4 regions of the Lysinibacillus louembei genome follow, and region 2 is predicted to be linked to each of the others. Evidence: riboswitches for the same ligand, from Rfam matches in the RefSeq annotation. Region 2 holds a riboswitch; each other region holds the start of a gene.

Region 1 (3,213 bases), 290 kb from region 2:
ACTGCACGACAGTTGTAATCGACTGTGGCACTTCCATACGATGACCGTTTATATATAAGTGCAAAATAAACACCTCCTTTAAATCGTAAAGCGCTGCAATGCAAATGGGGCTAAACGCTGTTTCGCTGTATTGTCGCCTAATAATGCTTGGCTACATAAAAGCCCTGTAATAGCACTTAATAAAATGCCATTGCGATAATGCCCTGTGCATAAAAATAAATTGCTATATGGCGTCTCTCCCATAATTGGTAGCCCATCCATTGTTTGTGGTCGCACCCCACACCATGTTTCAATAATTTCTGCCTTCGTTAATGAGGGCAGTATTTGAATTGCACGTGTTAATAAAGAATGGATGCCACCAGCTGTCACGGCATCGTCTTCTTGTAAAGGGTAGCTTGTCGCGCCAATTAATATCATTTGCTGCTGTTTTGGTACGATATAGCAGCCATCTGTTGAAAAAATAGTTGCCTTTGGTAGTTGATCCGCTTTTAGCATTAAGCATTCGCCTTTGACAGGCTGCATTGGGCAATTAATGTTTAATGTAGCTGCCAGCCTTGGTGTCCAAGCACCTGCTGCTAAAACTACCTGTGAAACGGCATAGCGGGCACAAGCTGTTTGCACATATGTAATTTGCTGTTGCTCCTTTTCAATTGCGATTACTTCCTCGTCGATGATATTTGCCCCAAGCTGCTGTATGGCGAGAAATAATGCTTTTGTTAAAGCTCTTGCATTTACTTGATGATCTTCGTAAATATGGAAGCTGCCTGCAATGACTCGCCCTAATAATGGCTCGTAGTGCTGTAAATCGCTTTGATTTAACCAATGAATAGATGCAGGGCGGTCGTTATGCAAAAAGTCGTATTGCTGCTGTAAATCTTGCAAGCCTTGTTTGTTTGTCGCAATTTTAATAAGCCCTGAAGGCAGTAACCCTACATCTTGTCCTGTTAATTCAAACAGCTCCTGTGCAATTTTTTTATGCAATGTCCGGCTTTCCAGTGCTAAATTATAAAGCGGAGAAGGGGCATAAAATTCATTTTGACCACCGAGCATACCACCAGCTGCAAGTGATGCTGTTGTTGTTTTTTCTGCATGGAAAAGCGTTACCTGTTGCTGTTGCTTTAATAATTGATAAGCAATGGATAGTCCGATGACACCGCCACCGATAATCGTAAAGCCTTCACACTTCATACATTGCCCCCCTTAATCAAAAAACATTGAGATTGCCGCATAGCCTTGTGCACCAGCTTGCAGCACCTTTTGGATATTGCTATGTGTCACGCCACCTAGTGCCAACACAGGTATTTCAATTGCTTGACATATATCAGCGAGCGCTTGAAGCCCTTTAGCAGGTACATCGAGCTTACAAGTAGTCTGGAAAACGGGAGAGAAATAAATATAATCCATACCCATTGCCACACTTTGGTGAGCTTCCTCCTTTGTATGTGCAGATTGTCCACATAAGAAAGGGTACTGTGGCGCATTGATTGTCTGATTTGCTGCAAAATGGCAACCGAGTAAGCCATATTTGTAAGCGAGCTCTATATGCGTATGAACAATCAATTGTTTTGCATTAACACCTGCTTGTAGAAGCGCAGCAATCCCGTTATCAATTTCTGCAAAGGTGAGCTGTTTTTCACGTATAACAATCGCATCCACAGCAGGAGTGATTGCCTTTATTTGAGTGATTACTTGTGCTGTTAGACCTTTACCGCTCGTGATGGCATGAATCATTTTGCTTTCCTCCAATAAAAAAAGCGTTACCTCTCCTATAGGAAAAGTAACGCATACTTAAACATCGTAATGACGAATAGGCGACCACTTTCCTACGCTAGTATGAACTAGATCAGGTTCCAGGAATCCCAAAGTTTACTTTGATCTCAGCCGTTCACAACGGCACCTCCAGTGGATAGCTATGTAATTAGTTAACAATATAGCATATGTTTTTTAAGCTGTCATCATGAAAATTATTAATAAGGATAGCTAGTAATTTATCGATATATGTTATTATAGGAGAAATAAGGAATTAATGAACAGTACATAGAGGATGTTTTTCAATATATTCATTGTGAAAAATGCTATAGATGAAAAGCTATATTTGAAAGAATAGGAGTATGAAGCTAAATGAAAAGAAGTATGATGCAAAAACGCAAGATTATTTTAATTGCTATACTCGCTGTTGTACTATTTCTGACAATTGTCTTTCCTTATTCAATTTTGAGTGTTTATCCTGCGGTTCAAGTGAAGATAGATACAGCTGAGCAACAAAAATATAATGAGGATTTTGCTGTATTACGCTCATTGTTTGAAGGGCGGATGGGCCAACCTGATCATGTTGTAACATATTCCATTTCTGTACTGTTATTGTACCAAATGGAATGGCTAACAGAAGCTAACCATCATATGTGGCGTAGTGATTGGGAGCCACTTTTGACAAATGTACAATCAGTGAAAAAAGAGCTTATTCGTCTAAGCTTACAAGAGGATAATTTTTCGGATGAGGCAAAAGTATATTTACAGCAAATGATTGAAGCTATTATGGAAATAGAGGGGACTGTATTGCAACACACAAATGGTCATACAAGAAAGCATATTGAAACATCACTGCGTAATTTACATAGTGATATAGCAACTTCATTGAATCTATATGTGCAATTTTGGCAAACTTATTATGCTAAATAAGCTTGAATCATTTTGTTTGATAGGGCAACAAAATGATTCGAGCTTTTATTTTGTGGAATTTTCTTAATATTTCCTGAGCAATATTTTTCTTACTTGTCAATACCTTTTAAAAATAGTTGCGAAAAGTGCATGAGTCGCTCTTTTCTTGTCTTCATATCGGCTCGGTATGTGAAAGTAATTATACCATTGATTGAGGTATATGCCATTTGACTAGCGGCTTCTATGTCCTCAATATGCCATTCGTTTGTTTCATTACCAGTCTTGAATATGTCATAGTAAATATCGAGACGTTTGCATCAAATAACGTTGTTGGTGAATTAGCAAATATAGCGAATGAATCGGTAATGGGAGCTGTTGAAGTAGCAAGTCTCACAAATTTAACAGAGCTTGCAGCAAAAGGGATGGAAGCCTTTAATGATTCCTTTGTAGCAGTTGCTTTAATTGGCGGCATCATTATGTTATTTGTATCACTTATTGTTTATATTTTAATCCCTAAATCGTTAGATATTACAAAAAAATTGTGAATAAGGCTCA
Region 2 (3,213 bases):
GATGCCAACATAGTCTGCACCACCCGCAACGGCTGTCTGCATTTCCTCATTGTTATGAACAGAGACACCGATAATTTTATCCGCAAATTGTGAGCGAATTTTAGCCAGCTCACTATCATCCTGCCCTACATGCACACCATCTGCATCAATAGCTAAGGCAAGTGCCACATCATCATTGATGATAAAAGGAACGCCGTACGTGCGACAAAGCTGTTGGCAGCGTTTAGCAAAGTTTAACAACGCCTCACCTTGTAGCGCCCCCTCACCTTTTTCACGCAATTGGAAAATAGTCACACCTGCCTGCAACGCTTCCCCTAAAATAACGAGTGGGTCACGCTGACAGTTAGTAGTTCCCATAATAAAATATACAGCTAACGACGCACGTTTCAATGTAGCTTCACCTGCCCTTTCATTTGCGCTTTACGGTAGGCAAAATGATTTGTCGGTCCATGCCCATTGCCAATATTTAACGGATGCGCAATCGCTGCCTGAATGAAATGCTTCGCCTCAATAATGGCGTCGCGCAGTGCATAGCCCTTTCCTAAAAAGGCTGTTAAAGCAGCTGAGAAGGTACAGCCTGTGCCATGCGTATGCTTCGTATCGATGCGTTCACTGCTCATTGCGAAGAAGGAGCCATCTGCAAAAAATACCATATCGACCGCTTCCTCGCCTTCTAAGTGTCCGCCCTTCATCACAACACATTGCACGCCAAGTGCTAATATTTTTTTCGCAGCCGCTTCAATGTCTTGCACGCTTTCAATTTGAATGCCTGTAATTTCCTCTGCCTCTGGAATATTCGGCGTTAACACTGTTGCGATTGGCAGTAGCTTTGTTTTTAATGCCTGCACCGCCTCTTGCTGCAATAAGCTAGCACCACCCTTGGCAATCATTACAGGGTCAACTACGAGCTGTACGCTATGCTGCTGTAGCTCCATTGCCACAGCCTCAATAATATCTGCTGAAAAAAGCATGCCTGTTTTCACAGCCTTCACTTGTAAATCCTCAAATACCGCCTTGATTTGTGCCACCGTAAATTCAGGCGAGACAGCTAAAATATCTGAAACACCGAGCGTGTTTTGAGCCGTTAAGGCCGTAATAGCTGATGTGCCATAAACCCCTAGCTCCTGAAATGTTTTTAAATCCGCTTGGATACCAGCTCCGCCACCGCTATCCGAGCCTGCAATTGTCATTACAATGTCCATTCTCATCAACCTTTCGAATACTTTTCTAAGCCATTCAATATTTCTATTTGGAACGAGCCAATATACGCTGTGTTGCGCTCCGCATCCTCTGCAATTTGCTTATATGTTTGTAAAAGCTCCGCTAAATTTGCGACAGGCTCACCTTCCACTGTCAACGCAGCAGTACAAAGTGCACTTAATAGACAGCCTGAGCCTGTCACCAATGTCATACGCTCATGTCCACCTGCTACTTTTTTCACAATTGTTCCATCTGTGACAATATCGACCGCACCTGTTACAACTACAATTGTATCATATTTTTTTGCCACTTCCTGTGCAACTGCGATTGTATCAATATTACCTTGTCCACTATCGACGCCTTTTGCTCGCCATTCCACACCTGCGATTGTAGCAAGTTCGCCCTCATTGCAACGAATTAATGTAAACTTCACTTGCTGTAGCAATTGCTGAATCACTTCTTGACGGTAGCTCGTTGCGCCAACACCAACTGGATCTAACACAGCTGGCACCCCTTGCTTGTTCGCCGCTTTTCCGGCTGCCAGCATTGCAGGCACCTTCGATTGATTTAATGTACCAATATTGATGAGTAGCCCACTTGCAATCGATGTCATTTGTTCAACTTCGCTTACTTCATCAGCCATCACAGGAGATGCCCCGATAGCTAGTAGTCCATTTGCCGTGAAATTTGCGACAACATAGTTGGTAATGCAATGAATTAACGGTTGCTGCTGTCTAATTTTATAGATGGTCATCATTATGTAGCCTCTTTCTTTCAATTTTCGACAAAAAAAGCCCTCTAAAAAATAGAGAGCCTCACATACAAGGTTTGGTTGCTCCCTACGCCAGTGTTAACTGAACAGGTTCAAAGGGTCAGGTTTTAACCTTCTCAACGCTGAACGCGTCCCCCTGCAAATCGTCGTTATTTCTTATCGTAGCACTATTTATCATATTTTCCAATACATTCGAATCTTTTTTCTCATCTATTCGTTATAGTAAGGAAAGAGGTGATGTTATGAAAAAATGGATTTCAATTGTTACTGCCGTTGCTGTTGTATGCGGTGTAGGCTATTATTTCTTAGGCAAGGAAATAAACAAAGGCACCTCACCACAAGCAGATGGCACAAATGACTATATGGTTATTTTAGGCGCAAAAGTTCGACATACTGGGGAACCGTCTCTCTCCTTGCAAACAAGACTTGACACGGCTGCTGCTTATTTGCAGGACTATCCACATGTCAAGGCGATTGTGTCAGGTGGGCAAGGGCGCGATGAGCCTGCAAGCGAGGCGTCCATTATGGCGGCTTACTTAATGAATAAAGGCATCGCAGCAGATCGCATTATACTAGAGGAAGCGTCTACTTCTACATATGAAAATTTACTGTTTTCAAAGGAGCTATTACCAGTGGATATTTCTAAAATCACGATTGTGTCCAACGATTTTCACCTACAACGGGCAAAATTTTTAGCGGGGAAGGTAGGGCTAGAGGCAGATGTGCTTGCAGCAGAAACACCATCATCTGTGGAGAAAAGAGCTAACCAGCGCGAGCGACTTGCGTTGTTGAAGGCGTATTTGTTTGGAAAATAAACAAGCGGCTAAGAAATACTTCCCTTAGCCGCTTTGTATGCTACTTCACCCAAGCGACAAAATTGTCAATTACTTGGTCTAAAAATTTAACTGTTGCTTCGTCTGTTAAGTTGCCTGCCTCGTCAAACTTTGTATGTGCTGCACCGATATATACTTCGTTGCCTTGTAAAACTGGCGAACCAAGACCTTGTGCGAATAAAATATCGCGCAAATGCATTTGTGCTTTAACCGTTCCTAAATTGCCCATTGATGCGCCCATCACGATAGAAGGCTTGCCAATCATCACTTTATCAACGCGTGATAACCAGTCAATTACATTGCCTAGTACACCTGGAATGGATGCATTGTATTCAGGTGTTACCCAAAGTACCGCATCTGCTGCCTTCACTTTTGCCTTAAAATCAATCACTGACTGCGGCGGATTAT
Region 3 (3,213 bases), 1.9 Mb from region 2:
AACTAAAACAAGCTTAATTGTCGCCAGCATATGTGGTAAAAAGGCTGGGAAAACGATAATCATTTCCTTCGCAATCGTAGAAGGTGATGGCAATAGCCATACTTCAATTTGCCATACTTTTGTTGCCGCTTCCCACAGCGCAATTGCAATTAAAAGTGCAAGAGCTGGCTTCCATATACTTTTAATTTTCATCACTTCATAGCCTTCTCAATAAATTCATTATTAAATGCTTTTTGAATGTCTACACTCTCAATTATTTTGTTTTCTATCATGAAGTTCGCATAGCGTTCCCAGCGGCTTGCCTCTTGTACACCCCAAGCCTCTGCTCCTTCTTTATAGCGTGGAGATAGCCATTCCTGACTGCGTTGCACAAGCTCAGGATTTAAGTCAGGCTCTGCTTCAATTAAAATATCTGCAGCCTCTTCTGGATTGTTAATCGCAAATTCATAGCCTTTATACACTGCATTAATGAATGCTTGCACTGTTTCAGGATCGTTTTCAATCATATCATCGCTTGTAATGATAAGCGGTGAATATGTGTCTAGCTCTGGCGCAAAATCAGCTGGCTGAATAAAATTCATATCCGCTCCACGAAGCTCCCCTTCGATACCTGTCCATGCATAAAAAATACTGACAAAATCAATATCTCGCTCCATCGCAATAAAATAATCTGTATTGCCGACTTGCACCATATTTATTTTTGAAGCATCTCCACCTTCTTTATTCATCACAGCTTGGAGAGAAGCCTTTTCTAGCTCAGAGCCATATGCACCATAAACACGCCCTTCAAAATCTTTTGGTGTTTCAATCCCCTTCGATTTTGGCGTATAGTAGCCGCTCGTATCTTTCTGTATAATCGCTGCAATTGAAACTATAGGGAGATTTTCTGAGCGTGCTTGTGTCACCTGACTTTGGAAGCTAATTCCGAATTGCCCTTTTCCAGAGCCAATTATTTGTTCTGTGCTTACCTCACCTGGCAGCATGATTTCAACATCTAGCCCCTCTTCCTCAAAGAAGCCTTTTTCCTTCGCTACATAAATTCCTGTATGATTCGTATTTGGTGTCCAATCTAAGAAGAGCTGAACCTTTTCCTTCCCTTCACTTTCCTGTGACTGACATCCGACTAAAAGAAGGAGCAGCGCCAAAAATGAAAAACATCTTATCATTGCTTTCATCAATATATCCTCCTGTTATAGCTTCACTTTCTCATCACGTTGTGATAACCATTTTTCAAATGTATAAGACATTTCCCAAAATGCTAGCTCATATTCCTTCGCGATAATAAATTGCTCTTTCACTTTCTCTTTTTCCTTTTCGCTCATATCCTCAACAAGTGAGTTTAATAAATCAATTTGTCCTTGCGTTGCCTCTTGGAACCAATCACTTGCATATGTCGCAAGCCAGTTGCGATAAATTTCAGGCTCTGGATTTGCATGCTCATACGTCTTTCCAATATCCGCATATAGCCAGTAGCACGGTAGCATCGCGGAAATCACGTATGCTAAATTGCCGTGCATTGTTGAACGATATAAATGCGATGTATAGCCATAAGCAGTCGGTGCTGGTTTAAAGTTGTCCATATCCTCATCTGTAATATTTAAAATTTTTGCATGCTGTTCATGCACCCCTAGCTCAGCCTGTGCCGTCCTGCTCGCTGTTTCGGCAAGCAATGAAGTAATGGCAAAGTCATCCGCCTGTGCTGCTGCCAATGCATGTACTTTTGCATAATGGTTTAAATAATAAATATCTTGCAAAATGTAATTTTTAAAGATGTCAAAAGGTAAATCCCCTTTCACAATTCCTTGGACAAATGGGTGATGCAAGCTTTTTTCCCAGCTATCCTTTGTTGCTAAACGTAATTCATCAGTAAATTTCATAAAAAACCCTCCTAATTGTTCTTTTTCTAAAAGGAACGCATAGAAGGGGTGTGTTTTTTAAATGAAATGTTATATACAACAAGTTCATTTCCCATCTACTTCCCTCCGCTCGTCCTAACGAGATCAGGTTCTAAGAGTAATTCTCAGCCATCATTTGGCACCCCTAGTAGAAAAAGAATTATATTTTAATTTCAAATTCATCATACCGTATAGAAATTAATTGTCAAATGTTTTTTTAAAATAATCACTCTAGTTAATTGAGAAACATTATCACTTATAGTATAATGAATTACATACAACGGAGTAGGGAGAAGATAAAATGCAAATCTATTGGACTAAAATAAATAAAATTGTTGAGGAAACACCTGAGGTTAAAACATACATGCTTGACCTTCCAGAAGGCTTTACATGGGAAGAAGGCTCTCACACTCATTTTGCACTAAAGGGCTTTAATGAGGGAGATAAACCGAATCGTAGCTTAATCCGCCATATGTCTATTTCTACTTTACCGCATGAAAATTCAATCGGTATTACAACACGTATCCGAGAGAAGTGCTCTGAGTTTAAAACAATTTTAAGAAATCTTGAAATTGGCAATGAGGTAGCCATCTTTAAAACACATTCAAATGTACCACTGAAAAGAGAAGATAAAAATATTTACTTGTTATCATCAGGTGTCGGTCTAGCAACTTTCAGACCGCTTGTGCTTGATTATTTCAAACGCGCTGACAACGTTAAGCAAATGCATTCTTTAAACATTGATTCATCAAAGGATTTCTTATTCACTACTATTTTTGAATCTGCACCCGATAAAAATTTCACAGCACAATTTGTCGATAATCGTAAAGACTACTATGAAGCTGTGAAAAATCTTGCTTCGGACAAAGATGGACTATTTTATGTTGTTGGTAGCGATGAATTCCTTGTGCAGAACATTGAAGTGCTGCGTGAGCAAGGCATCCAGCCAGAGCAAATTATTCTTGATAAGCATGAGCAACAAAAGCCTGAATTTTTATCTAAATAGGTTATATTAAATTTCTTCTAGAAAAAGCCTTTGGAAAGCAGATTTCTAAAGGCTTTTTAAGGCTATAGAGGATATCTATTTTTTAATCTCTCCAAAAGTAATTTTCATACTAGGTGCATATATGAAAGAGGAGTCGATGTTAAAGACCTGTGAAAACAGTAGCTCAGCCTCAAATTGTTCATGCGCTTCCTTAATTGTGATTCCTCGTTTTTGCAAGCTTTCAATAAATAGCTCTTTATTAACAGGCTCTCCACCTACTCCATCTTCCTTGAGTGAGTGAAAGAATTTTTGTTTATTTTGTTGATTCATATC
Region 4 (3,213 bases), 950 kb from region 2:
GGATTTGGCTTCTGGGTCATCGACATATCTGATCCAGCCAACATGAAAGCGGTTTCTCATATTGATATGCCGATGAGTGTTAGTGGTACAGAGGGTGACAATATTGATGTAACAAAGGTCGAAACAACGGGTATGGTTTACTTTAGTGGTTATCCATTAGGAGAAGATTGTCATGAGCCTTATAAAGATATTTATGCAATTGATGTAAAGGATCCTTATAACCCAAAAATCGTCACGACTCTTGAACGTCCAACACCACCTGAGTCAGCACCATTTACTGACTATTGTCAGCGTCGTGGTAGCTTTGGTCCAAAACGCAGTGGCTATGCAACAATCAATCCTGGAGAACCAAGTCAGCGCTTTATGCCTTATGCATTCTATAATGCGGGAGTTCAAGTATTTGATTTAGCCGATCCTGAAAACCCAACAATTGAAGCATATTTCGTACCAAAAATGTCTGGAGATATTCCAAATGAAGATGGAGAAACGACGCGTCCAAGCGACCATTCCAACCCAGTACATGGCATTTTTGTTGAATGGGATCGCAATTTAATTTGGGCATTTTCTAATCACGGCATGTACGTCCTGTCCTCCCCATTACTAGGTGAGCCAATCATCGGACTACCTAAAGAAGAGGAAGAGAAGGAGCAAGACCTTTAATTATGAGAGAAGGGCTATCAGATAATGTTTTTCCTGACAGCCCTTCTCTATTATATTGTTTGAAAATGTTTTGCTAACACTGTATTGCGTAAGCTCGCCGCAATAATTACACCTAATATCGCACCGATTGCACTCGAGACGAAAAAGGCTGGCATAAAAGCAAACGCTGCGACAGATGTACCCATTAGTATTTTGGCATATGGAACAGCAACTAATGACGCAATAATACCTGTGCCAATAACTTCACCGACACCAGCTAACCATGCTTTACCGCTATACTTATACGCCATTGCAGCTAAAAAGGCCCCTATAACACTACCAGGAATCGCCAGCAATGAGCCTGTCCCTGTAAAAATACGTACTAAAGCTGTAACAAAAGCTATGATTACTGCTGGCACTGGCCCTAAAAAAATAGCACTTACAACATTGACCGCATGCTGAATTGGATAGGCACGGGCTATCCCTGTAGGAATTGCTACAAACATAGAACCTGCTACTGCGATAGCAACAAATAACGCCATCAGCGTTAATTTACGAACTGACATCAACAACACCTCTTTAATTTTTATTTTATTGGCGGTTTGGACGCTTCTATTGGCGCTTAGAGCAATTCTATTGGCGCTTTTCATGAATCTATTGGCGCTTCGCCCTCTCCCAATGAAAAATGCCGCACCCACTAAAATACAGGGAGACGGCATAAAATGAACATGTATCATTTAATGTCGCCACTTCCCTACGCTAGTGTAAGCTAGATCAGGTTCGAAGGGTCTATATCGCACAGATACATCTCAGCCTCTCTCAAAGGCTCCCCTAGTGGTGCAAGCAATTTTATTCTATTATTACGAAATTTTTATCTGGCGTCAATACTATAATCCTAAAGATCTTGCGTGGCGCGTAATTAAGCGCAAGCCGCGATTTTCCAATTGCAATACAACTGAGTCACTAAATGCTGGCACAGCTAACTCATGTAGCTCTGCTTCAATTGCTGCATCACATTGAATTGTTGCCAGTTGATGCGATAGCTTTAGCATATCCATATTATCATTAATTTTCGTGCGCTGTGCAGGCTTCAATTCATCAATTGCTGCTAATACTCCTTCAATTGAGTGATATGTTTGAATAAGCTGCAAAGCCGTTTTCGGGCCAATGCCTTTGACACCCGGATAACCATCGCTCGTATCGCCCATAAATGCCTTTACTTCTGCAAATTGCTTTGGTGCGATGCCGTATTCCTCACGGAAGCGCTGCTCTGTATACGTATCATATTCAGTATAGCCTTTTTTCGTAAAAGCTAAAGTTGTCGCAGGATTGAGCAATTGCAATAGATCACGATCACCACTGATGACTGTAATATTCGCATCGCTCTTCCATTTTTCAATCATCGAGCCAATTAAATCATCCGCCTCTAAGCCACTAATGCCGAAGTTTTTCCAGCCAATCAACTGTGATACATCCTTTGCCATATCGAATTGCGGTAGCATTTCCTCAGGTGGAGCAGGTCGGTTCGCCTTATAGCCATCGAATAAATCATTGCGGAATGTATGCATCCCCATATCCCAGCATACGGCGACATGTGTCGGCTGCATTAAATTTTGCGCTGTCAGCACATGGCGTGCAAAGCCTTGTACACCGTTTGTTGGCGTACCATCATCTAAGCGAATATATTGGTTCATTGCCGCAGAGGCGAAAAATGAGCGAAACAATAATGCCATGCCATCAACAATGAGTAAATGTGGTTTTTCCATATGTATTCCTCCAGTCACTTACTAGTATAACATGGAATAAATCTAAAAAAAGCTGCTCGCCACCTTTGCGAACAGCTTCTTCCTAAATAATTAAGGCATTAAATATTGTGCAATTTTCTCAACATCTTTATTGAAAACACGGTCCTCTGTAATACCCGCTGCAATCTCACGAATTTCCTGCCATTTTTCATGTAGCTTTGGTGCCATTTTTTCCACACCTCGATACTCAACAGCTGTCGCTGCGCAAAATGCTTCAATTGCTAGTACACGGCGCGTATTCGCAATAATATTATAGGCATGACGTGCGCCTGTTGTTCCCATGCTAACATGATCCTCTTGGTTAGCAGAAGACGGAATCGAATCGACAGAGGCTGGATGTGCTAATGTTTTATTTTCTGATACAAGGCTAGCTGCCGCATATTGTAAAATCATTGCACCTGATTGCAGACCTTGATGTGCGCTTAAAAATGCTGGTAGCCCCTCACTTAATGCTGGGTTTACTAAACGCTCAATGCGACGCTCTGATACATTTGCTAATTCCGATACGCCGATTTTTAAGAAATCCATCGCAAAGGCAATTGGTTGCCCATGGAAGTTACCACCTGAAATGACGATATCCTCTTCATCGAAAATTAATGGATTGTCCGTTGCTGCATTCATTTCGATTTCTAGCTTTTCTTTCACGTAATTTAATACTTGCCAGCTTGCTCCATGAATTTGTGGAATACAGCGTAATGAATATGGATCTTGAACGCGTAGTTCACCTTGTGCTGTCATTAGCTCGCTACCTTCAAACAACTCGCGCATA

What was found. Region 2 has a riboswitch for thiamine pyrophosphate ahead of thiM (hydroxyethylthiazole kinase). Riboswitches for the same ligand answer to the same signal wherever they lie in the genome.
Region 1: it holds a riboswitch for thiamine pyrophosphate, as region 2 does, so the genes downstream of both, R6U77_RS16895 (thiamine phosphate synthase) here and thiM (hydroxyethylthiazole kinase) in region 2, are expected to answer to the same signal.
Region 3: it holds a riboswitch for thiamine pyrophosphate, as region 2 does, so the genes downstream of both, tenA (thiaminase II) here and thiM (hydroxyethylthiazole kinase) in region 2, are expected to answer to the same signal.
Region 4: it holds a riboswitch for thiamine pyrophosphate, as region 2 does, so the genes downstream of both, thiW (energy coupling factor transporter S component ThiW) here and thiM (hydroxyethylthiazole kinase) in region 2, are expected to answer to the same signal.

Annotation. Positions count from the first base shown of each region.
Region 1 is NZ_CP137624.1:3,381,108-3,384,320, reverse strand. It holds gene thiS (sulfur carrier protein ThiS) at 1-73, opposite strand, end outside; gene thiO (glycine oxidase ThiO) at 79-1,188, opposite strand; gene R6U77_RS16895 (thiamine phosphate synthase) at 1,201-1,731, opposite strand; TPP riboswitch at 1,804-1,911, opposite strand; gene R6U77_RS16890 (hypothetical protein) at 2,122-2,679, shown strand; gene R6U77_RS19890 (TetR family transcriptional regulator C-terminal domain-containing protein) at 2,769-2,912, opposite strand; gene R6U77_RS16885 (hypothetical protein) at 2,886-3,203, shown strand.
Region 2 is NZ_CP137624.1:3,089,683-3,092,895, forward strand. It holds gene thiE (thiamine phosphate synthase) at 1-390, opposite strand, end outside; gene thiD (bifunctional hydroxymethylpyrimidine kinase/phosphomethylpyrimidine kinase) at 387-1,202, opposite strand; gene thiM (hydroxyethylthiazole kinase) at 1,208-1,954, opposite strand; TPP riboswitch at 2,020-2,120, opposite strand; gene R6U77_RS15385 (YdcF family protein) at 2,215-2,787, shown strand; gene R6U77_RS15390 (NADPH-dependent FMN reductase) at 2,828-3,213, opposite strand, start outside.
Region 3 is NZ_CP137624.1:1,209,294-1,212,506, reverse strand. It holds gene R6U77_RS06015 (ABC transporter permease) at 1-192, opposite strand, end outside; gene R6U77_RS06010 (ABC transporter substrate-binding protein) at 192-1,175, opposite strand; gene tenA (thiaminase II) at 1,191-1,877, opposite strand; TPP riboswitch at 1,961-2,052, opposite strand; gene R6U77_RS06000 (dihydropteridine reductase) at 2,197-2,901, shown strand; gene R6U77_RS05995 (hypothetical protein) at 2,977-3,213, opposite strand, start outside.
Region 4 is NZ_CP137624.1:2,141,825-2,145,037, reverse strand. It holds gene R6U77_RS10570 (LVIVD repeat-containing protein) at 1-660, shown strand, start outside; gene thiW (energy coupling factor transporter S component ThiW) at 711-1,205, opposite strand; TPP riboswitch at 1,374-1,482, opposite strand; gene R6U77_RS10560 (5'-3' exonuclease) at 1,527-2,405, opposite strand; gene hutH (histidine ammonia-lyase) at 2,496-3,213, opposite strand, start outside.